3 regions of the Roseateles sp. FW301-B2 genome follow, and region 3 is predicted to be linked to each of the others. Evidence: riboswitches for the same ligand, from Rfam matches in the RefSeq annotation. Region 3 holds a riboswitch; each other region holds the start of a gene.

Region 1 (5,444 bases), on a different contig from region 3:
CGCAGAAGCGGTCCAGCTCGGCCTTGGATTCGCTTTCGGTGGGTTCCACCATCAGCGTGCCCGCCACCGGGAAGGACAGGGTGGGGGCATGGAAGCCATAGTCGATCAGGCGCTTGGCCACGTCCTCGGCGCCGACGCCAGTGGCGTCCTTCAGGGGGCGCAGGTCCAGGATGCACTCATGCGCCACGCCGCCGCCCTTCACGCCGGCGATATTGCCGCTGAAGTGGATGTCGTAGGCATCGGCCAGACGCGCGGCCACATAGTTGGCCGAGAGGATGGCCACCTCGGTGGCGGCGGTCAGGCCTTCGGCGGCCATCATGCGCACATACATCCAGCTGATCGGCAGCACCGCGGCATTGCCCAGCGGCGCGGCCGAGACGGCGCCGATGGCGGTCTCGCTCTGGTAACCGGCCGAGCGGTGCGCCGGCAGATAGGGCACCAGATCGGCCACCACGCAGACCGGGCCGACACCTGGGCCGCCACCGCCGTGCGGGATGCAGAAGGTCTTGTGCAGGTTCAGGTGGCTCACATCGCCGCCGAACTCGCCGGGCGCCGCCACGCCCACCAGGGCGTTCATATTGGCGCCGTCCACATAGACGCGGCCGCCGTGGCTCTTCACCATGGCGCAGATCTCCTTCACATGGGTGTCGAACACGCCATAGGTGGAGGGATAGGTGATCATGATGGCGGCAAGGTTGGCGGCATGCTGCTCGCACTTGGCCTTCAGGTCGACCAGGTCGATATTGCCTTCCTTGTCGCACTTGGTCACCACCACCTGCATGCCCACCATCTGGGCCGAGGCGGGGTTGGTGCCATGGGCCGACTCGGGGATCAGGCAGATCTTGCGATGCGCATCGCCGCGGGACTCGTGCCAGGCCTTGATGGCCAAGAGACCCGCGTACTCGCCCTGCGAGCCGGCATTGGGCTGCAGCGAGATGCCGGCATAGCCGGTGGCTTGGCAGAGCCAGCCGGTGAGCTGCTCGTTCAGCTGCGCATAACCCTGCAGCTGATCGTGCGGGGCGAAGGGGTGCACGCCCGCGAACTCCGGCCAGGTGATCGGGATCATCTCGCTGGTGGCGTTGAGCTTCATGGTGCAGGAGCCCAGCGGGATCATGCTGCGGTCCAGCGCCAGGTCCTTGTCGGCCAGGGCGCGCAGATAGCGCAGCATCTCGGTTTCCGAGTGGTAGCGGTTGAACACCGGGTGCGTCAGGTAGGCGCTCGTGCGCTGCAGCTCGGCCGGGATCAGGGTGGCGACGCCCTTCTCGAAGGCGGCGAGGTCCGCCGAGAGGCCGAACACCGCCAGGATGGCGGCCAGGTCGGTGCGCGTGGTGGTCTCGTCCAGCGAGACCGACACGCTCTGCGCCGAGCTGCGGCGGAAGTTCATGCCGGCGGCCACGGCCTTGGCCAGGGTGGCCTCGGTGGCGGCGCCGGTCTTGATCTCCAGCGTGTCGAAGGCGCTGCCGTTGGCCACGCGCTCGCCCAGCGCCTGGGCCAGGATGGCGGTGTAGCTGGCGACGCGCTGCGCGATGCGCTTCAGGCCTTGCGGGCCATGGTAGACCGCGTACATGCTGGCCACCACGGCCGGCAGCACCTGGGCGGTACAGATGTTCGAGGTGGCCTTCTCGCGGCGGATGTGCTGCTCGCGCGTCTGCAGCGCCAGGCGGTAGGCCGGGTTGCCATGGGCATCGACGCTCACGCCCACCAGGCGGCCGGGCAGGTTGCGCTTGTACTCGTCCTTGCAGGCCATGTAGGCGGCGTGCGGGCCGCCATTGCACATCGGCATGCCGAAGCGCTGGGTGGTGCCCACGGCGATGTCGGCGCCTTGCTCGCCGGGCGCCTTCAGGAGCGTCAGCGCCAGCAGGTCGGCGGCCACGATCAGCAGGCCGCCCTGGGCGTGCACCGCATCGGCCGTCGCCTGCAAGCCGCGCACCTCACCGCTCACGCCAGGGTATTGCACAAGCGCCGCAAAGCACTCGCTCTGGCCGGCCTCGGCGGCCGTGCCCACCTGCACGCTGAAGCCCAGCGGTTTGGCGCGGGTGCGCACCACTTCGAGGGTCTGCGGCAGCACATCGTCGGCGACGAAGATCACCGTGGACTTGCTCTTGCCCACGCGTGCGGCCAGGGTCATGGCCTCGGCGGCGGCGGTGGCCTCGTCCAGCATCGAGGAGTTGGCAATCGCCATGCCGGTCAGGTCGGTGACCATGGTCTGGAAGTTCACCAGCGCTTCCATGCGGCCCTGCGAGATCTCGGCCTGGTAGGGCGTGTAGGCGGTGTACCAGGCGGGGTTCTCGAGGATGTTGCGCAGGATCACGCCGGGGGTCAGGGTGTCGTAATAGCCCTGGCCGATATAGCTCTTCAGCACCTTGTTCTTGGCTGCCACGGCCTTCAGCTCGGCCAGCGCCTGGGCTTCGGTGGCGACACCCGGCAGCTGCATGCCCTGGCTGCGCTTGATGCTGGCGGGCACGATGGCCTCGATCAGCGCACGGCGCGAGGCCGCGCCGATCACGGACAGCATCGCTGCCTCGTCGGCCGCGTCGGGGCCGATATGGCGGGCTTGGAATTCGGCGGCGTTCTCGAGCTCACCGAGCGGCTTCAGGGCAGACATCAACATGGCGCAATCCTCAGGCGCCCGGGCTCGTGGCCAGGGCACCGGTTTTCAATACAACAACGGGCACTCCGTGCCCGCTTTCTTTCTGCTTTGCTGTGAACGGCTGGGATCAGCTGTTCTTGACCAGCTCGTCGTAGGCGGTGCCGTCCATCAGCGCGTCCAACTGGGCAGGGTTGCTCAGCTTGACCTTGAAGAACCAGCCGCTCTTGAGCGGATCGGTGTTGGCCAGCGAGGGGTCGTTGCGCAGCTCTTCGTTGACGGCGGTGATCTCGCCATCCACGGGCATGTAGACGTCGGCGGCGGCCTTCACCGACTCCACCACGCCGGCCACTTCCTTCTCGGCATAGCTCTGGCCCACATTGGGCAGGTCCACGAACACCACATCGCCCAGCGCGTCTTGCGCATGGACGGTGATGCCCACGGTGGCGGTGCCATCGGCTTCGATCTGGACCCACTCGTGGTCAGGCGTGTACTTGATGCTCATGGTGTGCTCCGAATGTCGGGAGAAAAAACCAGGTTGAAAAAAGAGATGGCGATCAGCCGCGGAAATAACGATGTGGCGCGAAGGGCGTGGGGGCCACGGTCATGGCCACGCGCTTGTCGCGCACCAGGGCGAACACCGGCGTGCCCACCGCCGTGTGGCTGCTGGGCAGATAGGCCAGGGCCACCGGGCTGCCCACCGTGGGGCCCAGCGAGCCGCTGGTGACGACGCCCAGTTCCTTGCCCTCGGCGTCCACCACCTTGGCGCCTTCGCGCACCGGCATGCGCTCCGCGCTGATCAGGCCCACGCGCTTGCGGCTGGCGCCGCCGGCGAGCTGGCCGTCGATCACCGCGGCACCGGGGTAGCCCCCGGCACGCGCGCCACCGGCGCGGCGCACCTTCTGGATCGCCCAGGTCAGCGCGCCTTCCACCGGCGTGGTTTCGGTATTGATGTCATGGCCGTACAGGCACAGGCCGGCTTCCAGGCGCAAGGTGTCGCGCGCGCCTAGGCCGATGGGCTTGACCTCGGCTTGGGCCAGCAGCTTGCGCGCCAGCGCCACCGCCTGGTCGTTGTGCACCGAGATCTCGAAGCCGTCTTCGCCGGTATAGCCCGAGCGGGTCAGGAAGGTCTCGATGCCGTCCAGATTGAAGAAGCCGCCGGTCATGAAGGTGAGCTTGGCCACCTCTGGGTTCAGGCGCGCCAACGCGGTGACGGCCTGCGGGCCCTGCAGCGCCAGCAGGGCACGTTCGGGCAGGCTGATGACCTCGCAGCGGCCGCCGATCTTGGCCTGCAGATGCGCGGTGTCCTGCTCCTTGCAGGCGGCGTTCACCACCACAAAGATGTCGTCGGGGCGGCGGCACAGCATCAGGTCGTCGAGGATGCCGCCCTGCTCATTGGTGAAGAGCGCATAGCGCTGCTTGAACACCGGCAGGTCGATCACGTCGACGGGCACGATCGTTTCCAGTGCGGCAGCGGCATCGGCACCGACCAGGCGCAGCTGGCCCATGTGGGAAACGTCGAACAGGCCGGCCGCCGTGCGCGTGTGCTTGTGCTCGGCGAGGATGCCTTCCTTGTACTGCACCGGCATGTCGTAGCCGCCAAAGGGCACCATCTTGGCGCCGAGTTCGATGTGCAGAGCGTGCAGGGGGGTGGTCTTGAGTGCGGCAGACAAGGGACTTACTCCGAGGGCATTCTGAAAGCCCACCCGGTCCTGAGACCGATGGTGGGGGATATGCCCTCGCTGTCCTTGGTACCTGAGAGATTGACCACCGGCGTATCGCCGACAGCTTGCCCCTTCGGTGGACGGGTTCAACAAAGACCCGCCTCTCTCCAGTGAGGAACGCCTGCATCGAGGCGTCTTGTCAGTCCTTTTGCCTGAGCGTTCGAAGCGTGGGATCACCAGTGCCTCTGCGCCTTCGGCGGCTTTGCGTGGAAAGCTCTCTCCTGACGGCGCGGATTGTAGCCATGGTTTTGGGGCCGGGCGAGCAAATTAAGTCTCGTCTAATGGCCGGCCTTGCCGCGCATGGAAAATCTCACTTCCCCGTAAATCCGGCAAGAGGACTTGGCATGCGACTGCTGCTGGTGGAAGACGACCCGATGATTGGCGAGCAACTGCTCGAGTTGCTGCGCGCCGAAAGCTATGCGGTCGACTGGGTGCGCGACGGCGAGCTGGCCGACGCGGCCCTGCAGGCGCAGAACTACGACCTGGTGCTCTTGGACCTGGGCCTGCCCAAGCGCGATGGCATGAGCGTGCTGCGCGCGCTGCGCGCGCGCAAGCAGGTCATGCCGGTGCTGATCGCCACCGCCCGCGACGCGCTCGAGCAGCGCATTGCCGGGCTGGACGCCGGCGCCGACGACTATGTGCTCAAGCCCTTTGAGCTGCACGAGCTGCTGGCGCGCATCCGCGCGCTGCTGCGCCGTGCCAGCGGCCGCGCCGAGCCGGTCTACGAACACCGCGGCGTGAGCATCAACCCCGCCACCCGCGAGGTGGTGGCCGAAGGCCGGCAGGTCACGCTGTCGGCGCGCGAATGGGCGGTGCTGGAGCCGCTGCTGGCGCGGCCGGGCATGGTGCTGTCGCGCCAGCAACTGGAGGAAAAGCTCTACAGCTGGAAGGACGAGATCAGCAGCAATGCGGTGGAGGTCTATATCCACGGCCTGCGCAAGAAGCTGGGTGCGGCGCTGATCCAGAACGTGCGCGGCGTGGGCTACCGGGTGCCCAAGGAATGATGCTGTTTCCCCGCTCCCTGCGCTACCGCCTGATCGCCTTCCTGCTGTTGGCCTTCTCGCTCTCGGCCCTGGTGCAGGGCGGCAGCGCCTACCGCACCGCGCTGCAGGAGGCCGACGAGATCTTCGACT
Region 2 (5,444 bases), on a different contig from region 3:
GGTCTGCTACGACCTGCGCTTTCCCGAGCTTTACCGTGCCATGGGCGTGGGCGGCCCCTGCGACCTGCTGGCCGTGCCCGCGGCCTTCACCTACACCACCGGCCAGAAGCATTGGGAGCTGCTCTTGCGTGCCCGCGCGGTGGAGAACCTCGCCTATGTGATCGCGCCGGCCCAGGGCGGCACGCATCCCAACGGCCGCCGCACCTGGGGCCACAGCATGATCGTCGACCCCTGGGGCGAGGTGCTCGCCTGCCTGCCTGAGGGCGAGGGCCTGGCCATCGCCGAGCTGGACGCGCCGCGCATGGCCGCCCTGCGCGCCCAGCTGCCGGCCCTGCAACACCGCCGACTTTGATCGAGGAGCACGCCATGCAACGCCGCACATCACTCTTGGCCCTGCTGGGGGCAGGTCTTGCGCTCGCCGGCTGCGGCACGCCCGCCGACCCCGAGGGCATGCGCCTGAGCGTGGCCGACGGCCTGCAGCTGCGCGGTTGGGTGCCCGAGGCGCTCAAGCAGCAGGTGCAGCTGGGCCAGGTGCTGGGCGGCCAGCCGACCGGCCGCCTCTGGGGTTCCAAGATCGGCGACGAGGCGCTGCGCGTGGCGCTGCAGGAATCGCTCAAGGCCGCCGGCATGCTGGCGCCGCAGCCTCAGGGCGGCCGCTACGAGCTGCGCGCCGCGCTGCTGGCGCTGGAGCAACCCGCGGTGGCGGTGGGCGACGCTCGCGTGGCGCTGACGATGGCCTATGAACTGCTGGACAAGGCCAGCGGCAACAAGCTCTACCAGCGCGAGCTGCGCAGCGTGCATGTGGCCGAGTTCGGCGACGCCATGCTGGACCAGAACGAGCGCCTGCGCCTGGCCAACGAGGGCGCGCTGCGCAAGAACATCAATGCCGCGCTGCGGGAGCTGCTGGAGCTGCGCTACTGAGACGAGCCTGCGCCGGCTGCGGCTGGCCCAGCCAGGCTTGCCGCGTGGTCTGCAGGAGTTGACGGAGGGTTTGGGCCTGAATATTGTTCATGGCCCCAGTGTCGGGGCGCTTGATGACAGGCCGTTGAAGGCCGTGCAGGGCGGGGCGCCTGAGCCGGGGGTCAGGCGCTCGCCCGGCACGGCCTGGCCACCGTGCCGCCCGCATCTGCTCAGCGCACGACGCCGAGCTCCTCGCGCTGTCCGCGGTTGAAGGTGTAGAGCGTCAGTGCACCGTTCTTGATATCGCCCTTCTCGTCGAAAGCGACGCTGCCGGTGACGCCGGAGTAGCTGATCTTCTGTAGCACCGGCAGGTACTTGGCCGGTTCGGCCGATCCCGCCTTGACCATCGCCTCGGCCATCACCTTCGTGGCATCGTAGGTGTAGGGCGAGTAGATCTGGACCTCGATGCCGAACTTCTTCTTGAAGTCGGCCTTGAACTTGTCGAGCGCCGGCCGCTGTGCCGCGTCAACGCCACCAGCGATCGCGCAGACCACTTGGCCGTCGGGCACCTGGCCCGAAGCCAGCTTGGGCAACTCGGCGGTGCAGATACCGTCGCCGCCCATGAACTTCGACTGGATGCCCAGCTGCTTCATCTGCCGCAGCATCGGGCCGGCCACCGCGTCCATGCCGCCGTAGAAGATCACGTCGGGCTTGGCCGCCTTGATGCCGGTGAGGATGCCCGTGAAGTCGGTCGCCTTGTCGTTGGTGAACTCACGTTTGGCGATCGTCGCGCCGGCGGCCTTCGCGGCCTTCTCGAACTCGCTGGCAACGCCCTGGCCATAGGCGGTGCGGTCGTCGATGACCGCAACGGTCTTCGCCTTCAGCGTCTGTGCAGCGTAGCGGCCCAGCGTGCCACCGAGCTGGGCGTCGTCGGCGACCATCCGGAAGGTCGTCTTGAAGCCCTGGCGGGTGTAGCGCGGGTTCGTCACCGACGGCGCAATCTGCGGGATGCCGGCGTCGGCGTAGATGCGCGCGGCAGGGATTGCGGTGCCCGAATTCAGGTGGCCGACGACGCCGTTGACTTTGTTGTCCACGAGCTTCTGCGCCGCGGCAGTGCCTTGCTTGGGGTCGCCGGCGTCGTCCTCGGCCAGGAGCACGAAGCGGGCCGGGCGGCCGCCGATCTGCAGACCCTTGGCGTTCAATTCCTCGATCGCCATGCGGACACCGCTTTCGTTGTCACGCCCGAGGTGTGAGGCGGGGCCGCTGAGTGCGGCGACATGGCCGATCTTGACCACGAGGGGCTCCGCTGCGTGCGCGGACATGGCGAGGCAGGCCAGGGCGATGCCGCCGAGGCGTGATGGGGTAGGTTTCATGAAATCTCTTTTGTCGACGTCGGTGGGTCAAGTGACGCCACCGGACCGCGGTGGTCGTCGCCCCCTCTGTTGCTGACACCTGAGAGATTCGTGCGGCCCCCGGGGGCCAGACTTGCTCCTTCGGCGTACCGGCGGACGTCAGGCAGCCGGCAACTCTGCAGAGTTCATCCGCGACATCGGTCCGTTTGCCTGAGAGTTTCCGGGGCGGTTGCTCCTTCGGCGCCGCGCGGGTGGCACGCGGACTCTCCCGACGTCGCTCGGGCTCGTGGCCGGCAAGACGGTCGACAAGCGACCTCGGTCTTGCGGTGAAGTCGATGACTATACCTGAGGCAAGGGTTAACCCTTGTTGCGGCCGCCTCGACGCCGGCGCCTCAGCGCCTTCCGAACATCATCTGCCGCGCCAGCGCGCGCTTCAGCGGCGGGGCGGCCTGCAGCGCGGCCAGCGCCAGGCCGCGTGCGCCCGGCAGGCCGGGCCAGCGCCAGGCAAAGCTGCGCGCCAGGAAATCGGTGGCGGCGATCATGCTCCAGCGGTCGGGCGCGCGCTGCCATTCCACGCGGCGCAGCGCGCTGTCGATCGCGCCCTCCGTGCGCAGCGCCTGCACCAGCGCATAGGCGTCGCGCAGGCCCAGGTTGAGCCCCTGGCCGGCCACCGGGTGCAGTGTCTGGGCGGCATTGCCGATGCGGACAACGCGGCCCTCCACCAGGGTGCGCTCGGCGTTCAGGCCGAGCGGGAAGCACTTCAGCGCGCCGATGCCGCGCAGCGGCGGCAGGCCCGGCGGCAGCAGGGTGTTGAGCACCGCCAAGCGCTGCGCGTCGCTGAGCGTGCCGATCTCGTCCTCGGCCTGCGGCAGGCACCAGACCAGGGCCGCACGGCGCTGGCCGGCACGCTCGGGCAGGGGCAGCAGGGCCAGCGGGCCGTTGCGGGTGAAGCGCTCGTAGGCCACGCCCGGCGGCGCGGCCGGGTCCAGCTCCACCGTGCCGACCCAGGCGTTCTGCGCATAGTCGCGCGCCACCGCCTTGCGGGCCTGCTCGGCAAACACGCCGCCCTCGGCCACCACGGCGAGGTCGAAGCGCTCGGCCAGATGGGCATCGCCGGCGTCGATCTCCACGCCCGAGCCCTCGGGCTTGATGGCCGACACGCCCTGGCCGAAGCGCGCGGACAGGCGATGCGGCGCGCGCGCGCAGGCTTGCAGCCAGGCGGCCTGCAGCGGCGCCACCAGCTGGCCGTAGCTGAGCACGGCACCGAGCTGCTCCACGCCCTGCTCGCGCGCGCTGATGCTGACCTCGGGCTGGCCGCCGGCACCGAACAGCCAGGGGTGGCTGAGCGTGGGCGGGGCCTGGCTCACCTGCACCTGCAGGATCGCCTGCGCCTGCGCGGCCTGGCCCGCCTGCCAGGTGCCCAGGCGCTGCAGCAGCTGCACGCTGCCCAGCGAGAGCGCGAGGGTGCGCGGGTCGCCCGAGACATCGCGTTCCAGCGGCCGCGCGTCGAACAGGCTGATGGCCGCCTCCGGCAGCAGCTGAGCGGCCAGCAGGGCCAGGCTCAGGCCGGCCGGCCCGGCGCCCACCACGGCGAGTGACATGCGGGTCGGCGTGCTGGCTTCGGTGGGCATGGTGCGCATAGCGTATGAATTCGGGGTACGCCGGCGGGCTTTGCCGTGCGCCGCCCACTATAGCGGCGGGAGTCCGCTACGCTCTGGCCCTTCTCGATAGGAGTCCAACACATGCAATACCGTCGCCTGGGCCGCAGCGGCCTCAAAGTCTCCGAGCTCTCGCTGGGCTCCTGGGTCACTTATCACAACCAGGTCGACACCAAGGCCGCCACCGAGATGCTGGCGGCCGCCTTCGACGCCGGCGTGAACTTCTTCGACAACGCCGAGGTCTATGCCATGGGCAAGAGCGAGGTGGTGATGGGCGAGGCCTTCAAGGCGCTGAAATGGCCACGCCTGTCCTACATCGTCTCGACCAAGTTCTTCTGGGGCATCAGCCGCGAGGCCAATACCGTCAATGCCAAGGACACGCTCAACCGCAAGTACCTGATGCAGGCGATCGATGGCTCCTTGCAGCGCCTGGGCCTGGACTTCATCGACCTGGTCTATTGCCACCGCCCCGATCCGCACACGCCGATCGAGGAGACGGTGCGCGCGATGAGCGACATGATCACCCAGGGCAAGGCGCTCTACTGGGGCACCAGCGAATGGTCGGCCGCCGACATCCGCGCCGCCTGGGAGATCGCCGAGCGCCACCACCTGCACAAGCCGGTGATGGAGCAGCCGCAGTACCACCTGTTCCATCGCCAGCGCGTCGAGCAGGAGTACGCGCGCCTGTACGAGGACCTGGGCCTTGGCCTCACTACCTGGAGCCCGCTGGCCTCGGGCCTGCTCACCGGCAAGTACAAGGCCGGCATTCCGGAGGGCAGCCGTGGTTCGCTGGAGAACATGGCCTGGATGCGCGAGCAGCTGCAGGATGCCGCCAAGAACGCCGCGGTGGCCGAGCTGGAGAAGCTGGCCGCCGAGCTGGGCGGCAATGTGGCGCAGCTGGCGATCGCCTGGGCCAACCACAACCCGCATGTCTCCACCGTGATCCTGGGCGCCAGCAAGCTCAGCCAGCTGCAGGACAACCTCGCCGCCCTGGCGCTGGCGCCCAAGCTGACGCCGGAAGTGTTGGAACGCATCGACGCCGTCACCAAGCCGCTGGCCAAGTAAGGCAAGAACTGACCCCGGCCGCATTGCACTGCCTGGGTGGCGTCGCGGGCCGCTAATATCGCGGCATGCTCGGGCGCGCCTTGATCCTGTGGTTTCTGTGCCTGCTGTGCGGCCCGGCGGCGGCGCAGCAGCCGCTGCTGGCGGAGCCGCGCTTCGATTCGGTGGGCGATGCCGGCTCGATCGCCGACGGCGTGGTGGCGGCGATCGCCCAGGACGGCAGCGGCTTCATCTGGGTCGGCACCAGCGTTGGCCTGGTGCGCTTTGATGGCTATCAAGTCAAGTCGGTGGCCATGCACAACGAGCAGCGCCGCCAGCTCGGCACCAGCTTCGTCCGCTCGATCCTGGCGGCGCGCGATGGCCGGCTGTGGGTGGGCACCGAAAGCGATGGCCTGGGCCTCTACGACCCCGCGGCCGACCGCTGGACCTTCTACCGCAGCAATGCCGCCGATCCCAAGTCGCTCGCCCCCGG
Region 3 (5,444 bases):
GGCCGGGCCTCCTGCACCGCGGCGATCAGGGCCTTGCGGCCGGCGGTCACGAAGGCCACCTCCTTGGAGTCCACGCTATGGTGCTTGCCGTCGAACACCACCACGCGCAGATCCACCAGCGGATAGCCGGCCACCACGCCGCTGGCCAGGGCCTGGCGCACGCCCTTCTCCACCGCCGGCATGAACTGGCCGGGGATGGTGCCGCCCTTGACCTCGTCGCGGAACTCGAAGCCGGCGCCGCGTTCCAGCGGCTCGATGCGCAGATAGACCTCGCCGAACTGGCCGGCGCCGCCGCTCTGCTTCTTGTGGCGGAAATGGCCCTCGGCCGGGGCCGAGACGGTCTCGCGGTAGGCGATGCGCGGTGGCTGGGTTTTGACCTCGAACTTGTAGCTGTCGCGCAGCCGGTCCAGCAGCATGCGCAGATGCAACTCGCCCAGGCCGTAGACCAGGGTCTCGTTGGTGAGGCCCACATGCTCGACCTTCAGGCAGGGGTCCTCGTCCACCAACCGGCTGAGGATTTCCCACAGGCGCTGCTCGTCGCCATGGCGCGAGGGGCTGATGGCCAGGCCGTGCACGGGGGTGGGGAAGTCCAGCGGCGCGAGGTGGATGTGCTCGTCTTCCTGCGCGTCGTGCAGCACCGCGTCGAAGTGCAGCTCCTCGACCTTGGCGATCGCCACCAGATCACCCGGGATGGCCTGGTCCACCTCCACATGCTCCTTGCCCTGCAGCATGAACAGGTGCGAGACGCGGAAGGGCTTGCGCGCGTGGCCCACGAAGAGCTGGCTGTTGCGTGTCAGCGTGCCCTGGTGCACGCGCAGCACGCCCATCTTGCCGAGGTAGGGGTCGGCATTGATCTTGAAGACATGGGCGATCACATGCTTGCCGGCATCGGGCTCGGCCTGCAGCGGCTTGGCGTCGGCGCCTTCGCCCTCCAGGAACTTGGGCGGATTGGCCTCGAAGGGGTTGGGCAGCAGCTTGGCCACCACATCCAGCAGTTCGCTGATGCCGAGGTCGGACTTCGCGGCGGTAAAGCACACCGGGATCAGATGGCCCTCGCGCAGCGCCTGCTCCAGTGGCGCATGCAGCTCGCTGGCGTCCACGTCGCCCTCGTTCAGATAGCGGTCGACGAAGGCGCTGTCCACCTCCACCACCTGCTCCACCAGGGCGCGGTGCGCGGCTTCCACCGAGCCGAAATCCGACTCCCCCGCGCGGTTGAAGAAGCAGTCGACGATGCGGGTGCCGCCGCCGGCCGGCAGATTGAGCGGCAGGCATTCGCGCCCGAAGGCGGCCTGCAGCTGTTCCAGCAGGGCCGGCAGATTGACGCCGGGGGCGTCGATCTTGTTCACCACGATCATGCGCGTGAGGCCGCGCTGCGCCGCCGCCTCCATCATGCGCGAGGCCATCAGCTCGATGCCGTTCTGCGCATTGATCACCAGTACCGCGCTCTCCACCGCCTCCAGCGCCGGCAGCGCCAGGCCCACGAAGTCGGGTGCGCCGGGGGTGTCGATGGCGTGGATGCGCAGGCCCTGGTGCTTCATGTGCACCAGCGAGGCATAGAGCGAATGCTGCATGCGCTTTTCAAGCACATCGTGGTCGCTGACCGTGTTGCCCTTTTCCACTGAGCCCGGCGCCGTGATGACGCCGCAGTGGTGCAAGAGCGCCTCGATCAGGCTGGTCTTGCCCGCGCCGGCGGGGCCCAGCAGGGCCAGGGTCCGGATCTTGGCGATCTCGGCCTGGGCCGCCGGCCCCCCGGCGCCCCCTCGACTACCGTTGGGGCTGTCGGAGGCCATCGCGCCTCCGTCGTTGTGCATCGATGGGCTCGGGGACATGGCATCCTCCTTCTGGGATGGCCCCAGCGTAGAGGATGCGCTGCCCGGCGGCAAGGGGTCAGATCAAAGCCGCCACATTGTTGTCAGGCGGCCACCGCCTGCAACTGCCGTGGCCTGCATGTCGCGGCGGTGAAGGCGTAATCCAGCGCTGGCTGTCGGCCGCTGACGATGTCGGCGATGGCCGCGCCGGAGCCGCAGGCATGGGTCCAGCCCAGCGTGCCATGGCCCGTGTTGAGGTACAGGCCGGCCACCTTGCTGGCGCCGATATAGGGCAGGTTGGAGGGCGTGGCCGGGCGCAGGCCGGTCCAGTACTGGGCGCCCTGGCCATCGGTCATGTGCGGGAAGAGCTCGCGCGTGCGGCGCACGATGGCCTCGCAGCGCACCAGATTGAGCTCGGTGCTGTAGCCGTTCAGCTCGGCCGTGCCGGCGATGCGCAGGCGGTCGCCCAGGCGCGAAAACACCAGCTTGTACTCGTCGTCGGTGAGCGAGACCTGGTAGCTGTGCGCCGGCGCGATCACCGGCAGCGTGACCGAGTAGCCCTTGGCGGGATAGATGTTGAGCGAGACGCCAAGCTCGCGCGCCAGCTGGCGGCTGAAGGAACCCATGCAGAGCACGAAGCGGTCGGCGCTGCGCCGGCTCACCACGCCCGCGGCGTTGGCGACGATGACGCGCTCCACGCCCTGCCGGCCCTGTTCCAGGCCGAGGATGCGGGTCTCGTACTCGAATCGCACGCCGGCCGCCGCGCAGCGCGCCGCCAGCGCCTGGGTGAAGGCATGGGCATCGCCCGATTCGTCGCTGGGCGTCATGCTGCCGCCGACGATCTTGCCGCGGCATTGCGCCAGCGCCGGCTCGATGGCCACGCAATCGTCGGGCGTCTTCATGTCCAGCTCGCAGCCCTGCTCACGCATGATGCGCGCCGGCTCCTGCGCCGCCTCGAACTCGGCCTCGCTGGTGTAGAAGTGCAGGATGCCCTGGCTGCGCTGGTCGTATTGCAGGCCCAGCTCCTGGCGCAGGCTCTGCAGCTTGGCGCGGCTGTAGAGACCCAGGCTGACGATGTTGCGGATGTTGTGGGCGGTGCGGCCGGGCGTGCATTCGCGCAGGAACTGCAGGCCCCAACGCCATTGCGCGGCGTCGGCGCGCAGGCGGAACAGCAGCGGCGCGTCCTCCTTCATCAGCCATTTCAGGACCTTCAGCGGCGCGCCCGGATTGGCCCAGGGCTCGGCGTGCGAGACCGAGATCTGGCCGCCATTGGCATAGCTGGTTTCCAGGCCAGCGGCGCGCTGGCGTTCGATCACGGTGACCTCATGGCCGGCCGCGCGCAGATACCAGGCGGTGGTGATGCCGGTGACGCCGGCGCCCAGGACGATGACATGCATTGCGAATACTCCGTTCGGGTTGAACGCGCAGGCGTGCAGTCTCTGGCGGAAGTGATGCCAAAAGGGATGCGTGCGCCTGGGCGCGCCGCTCCCGCTGTCCTTGGTGCCTGAGAGATTCGGCGCCGGGCTTGCGGCCCGCGCCTTGCTCCTTCGGCGGCCCCATGCATTGCACATGAGGCACTCTCCAGCATTCGGCTTGAAAGCGGATCCAGTACGGGGCCTGAGCGAGTATGGGAGCTTGCGCCTTCGGCGGCGGCTCGCAGGGCGGGCCGCACTCTCCTGAATCCGGGAGCCAGTGTAGCCCAGGTCTTGCATCCGGCAGGCCGCCGCCTGCGTAGACTGCGGGCAAGCGTGGAGGATGCTGCATGCGCAAGACCATTCTGGGGGCCGGCCTGATGCTGCTGCTGGCCTATGGCGCCGCCATGGCCTGGCTGTACTGGCGCCAGGAGCAGCTGCTGTTCCAGCCCGAGCCGCTGGCCGCCGGCCATCGCTTCGAGCTCGGCGCCGATGTGCAGGACCTGCGGCTGAACGTGCCCGGAGCCACGCTCTCGGCCCTGCATCTGCGCCTGCCCCGGCCCAAGGGCCTGGTGTTCTTTCTGCACGGCAACGCCGGCAATCTGCAGACCTGGTTCGTCAACGCCGATTTCTATCGCCGCGCCGGCTACGACCTCTTCATGCTGGACTACCGCGGCTATGGCAAGAGCAGCGGCCATATCGAGAGCGAGGCGCAGCTGCGCGCCGATGTGCGCGCCGCCTGGGACGCCGTAGCGCCGCAGTACCGCGGGCTCAAGCATGTGATCTATGGGCGCTCGCTGGGCACGGGCCTAGCGGCGGGGCTGGCCGCGGAGGTCGGGCCGGAGCTGACCGTGCTGGTATCGCCCTACGCCAGCATGTCGGCGCTGATGCGCGAGCACTTTCCCTGGGTGCCACCGGGCCTGCTGCGCTACCCGCTGGACACCGGCGCCGACGTGGCCCGGCTGCGCACGCCGCTGCTGCTGGTGCATGGCGGGCAGGACAGCCTCATCGCACCCCAGCACAGCGAGGCCTTGTTGCGGCAGCAAGGGCTGGCCAGGCTGGTGCTGGTGCCCGGTGCGGCGCACAACGACCTGCAGCGCTTCGAGCAATACCAGCAGACCCTGCGCGAGGCGCTCGCCGCGCTCTGACTCAGATCGGCAGCGCGCGCGCCAGCAGCGCATCGATGGCGATGCCGCGCGTGTCCAGCGCACCGAACACGCGCCCGCTCTGCGCGTCCAGCAGGCGGCTGGCGATGAAGGCCTCGGCCACCTCGCCGGGGGCATGCTGGCTCATCAGGCAGGCCTGGGCCAGCAGCACCAGGCGCTGCGCGAACTGGCGCCCCAGGGCCTCGAAGTCGGCGGCCGGGGTGCGCGTGAGCAGGTCGCGCAGGGCGGCGAGTTCGCTGCGCAGCGGCGCGCTGTCGCCGGCGAGCTGCTGCAGCTCGTCCAGCAGGGCATGGGCGGCCTGCGGCTCGCGTGCGATGCCGCGCAGCACGTCCAGGCACATCACATTGCCCGAGCCTTCCCAGATCGAATTCACCGGCGCCTCGCGGTACAGGCGCGCCAGCACGCCTTCCTCCACATAGCCGTTGCCGCCCAGCACCTCCATCGCCTCGCCGCTCAGTTCGACGGCGCGCTTGCAGACCCAGAACTTGGCGGCCGGCGTCATGATGCGCTGCCAGGCGCGCTCGGCGGGAGCGTCGGCGCCGCGCTCGAAGGCCTGGGCCAGCCGCATCATCAGGAGCGCCGCGGCCTCGCTTTCCAGCGCCAGATCGGCCAGCACGCTGCGCATCAGTGGCTGCTCGGCCAGGCGCTTGCCGAAGGCCATGCGCTCGCGCGCATAGTGCAGGGCCTGCACCAGCGCCTGCCGCATGATGCCGGCGCTGCCGATCACGCAGTTCAGCCGCGTGTAGCCGGCCATCTCGATGATGGTGGGAATGCCGCGCCCATCCTCGCCCAGCATCAGGCCCCAGGCATCGGCAAACTCGACCTCGCTGCTGCTGTTGCTGCGGTTGCCCAGCTTGGACTTGAGGCGCTGGATGTGGATGGGGTTCTTCGTGCCATCGGGCCGCCAGCGCGGCACCCAGAAGCAGCTAGGCCCGGCCTCGGTGCGCGCCAGCACCAGATGCGCGTCGCACATCGGCGCGGAGAAGAACCATTTGTGGCCGCGCAGGCTGTACTCGCCGCCGCGGCCGCCCGCGCCCAGGGGGGTGGCCAGCGTGGTG

What was found. A riboswitch is a leader RNA that binds a small molecule or an ion and turns the genes downstream of it on or off. The one in region 3 is predicted to bind glycine.
Region 1: linked by a shared signal. The riboswitch ahead of gcvT (glycine cleavage system aminomethyltransferase GcvT) and the one ahead of AC3WQY_RS20995 (D-amino acid dehydrogenase) in region 3 are both predicted to bind glycine.
Region 2: linked by a shared signal. The riboswitch ahead of AC3WQY_RS08680 (branched-chain amino acid ABC transporter substrate-binding protein) and the one ahead of AC3WQY_RS20995 (D-amino acid dehydrogenase) in region 3 are both predicted to bind glycine.

Annotation. Positions count from the first base shown of each region.
Region 1 is NZ_JBYTBE010000021.1:20,144-25,587, reverse strand. It holds gene gcvP (aminomethyl-transferring glycine dehydrogenase) at 1-2,611, opposite strand, end outside; gene gcvH (glycine cleavage system protein GcvH) at 2,718-3,092, opposite strand; gene gcvT (glycine cleavage system aminomethyltransferase GcvT) at 3,145-4,260, opposite strand; glycine riboswitch at 4,320-4,432, opposite strand; glycine riboswitch at 4,442-4,545, opposite strand; gene AC3WQY_RS15145 (response regulator) at 4,656-5,315, shown strand; gene AC3WQY_RS15140 (ATP-binding protein) at 5,312-5,444, shown strand, end outside.
Region 2 is NZ_JBYTBE010000009.1:109,271-114,714, forward strand. It holds gene AC3WQY_RS08670 (carbon-nitrogen hydrolase family protein) at 1-352, shown strand, start outside; gene AC3WQY_RS08675 (hypothetical protein) at 367-921, shown strand; gene AC3WQY_RS08680 (branched-chain amino acid ABC transporter substrate-binding protein) at 1,131-2,273, opposite strand; glycine riboswitch at 2,441-2,533, opposite strand; gene AC3WQY_RS08685 (FAD-dependent monooxygenase) at 2,645-3,883, opposite strand; gene AC3WQY_RS08690 (potassium channel beta subunit family protein) at 3,995-4,975, shown strand; gene AC3WQY_RS08695 (ligand-binding sensor domain-containing diguanylate cyclase) at 5,041-5,444, shown strand, end outside.
Region 3 is NZ_JBYTBE010000039.1:32,570-38,013, reverse strand. It holds gene fusA (elongation factor G) at 1-1,790, opposite strand, end outside; gene AC3WQY_RS20995 (D-amino acid dehydrogenase) at 1,913-3,205, opposite strand; glycine riboswitch at 3,290-3,403, opposite strand; glycine riboswitch at 3,405-3,497, opposite strand; gene AC3WQY_RS20990 (alpha/beta hydrolase) at 3,571-4,368, shown strand; gene AC3WQY_RS20985 (isovaleryl-CoA dehydrogenase) at 4,370-5,444, opposite strand, start outside.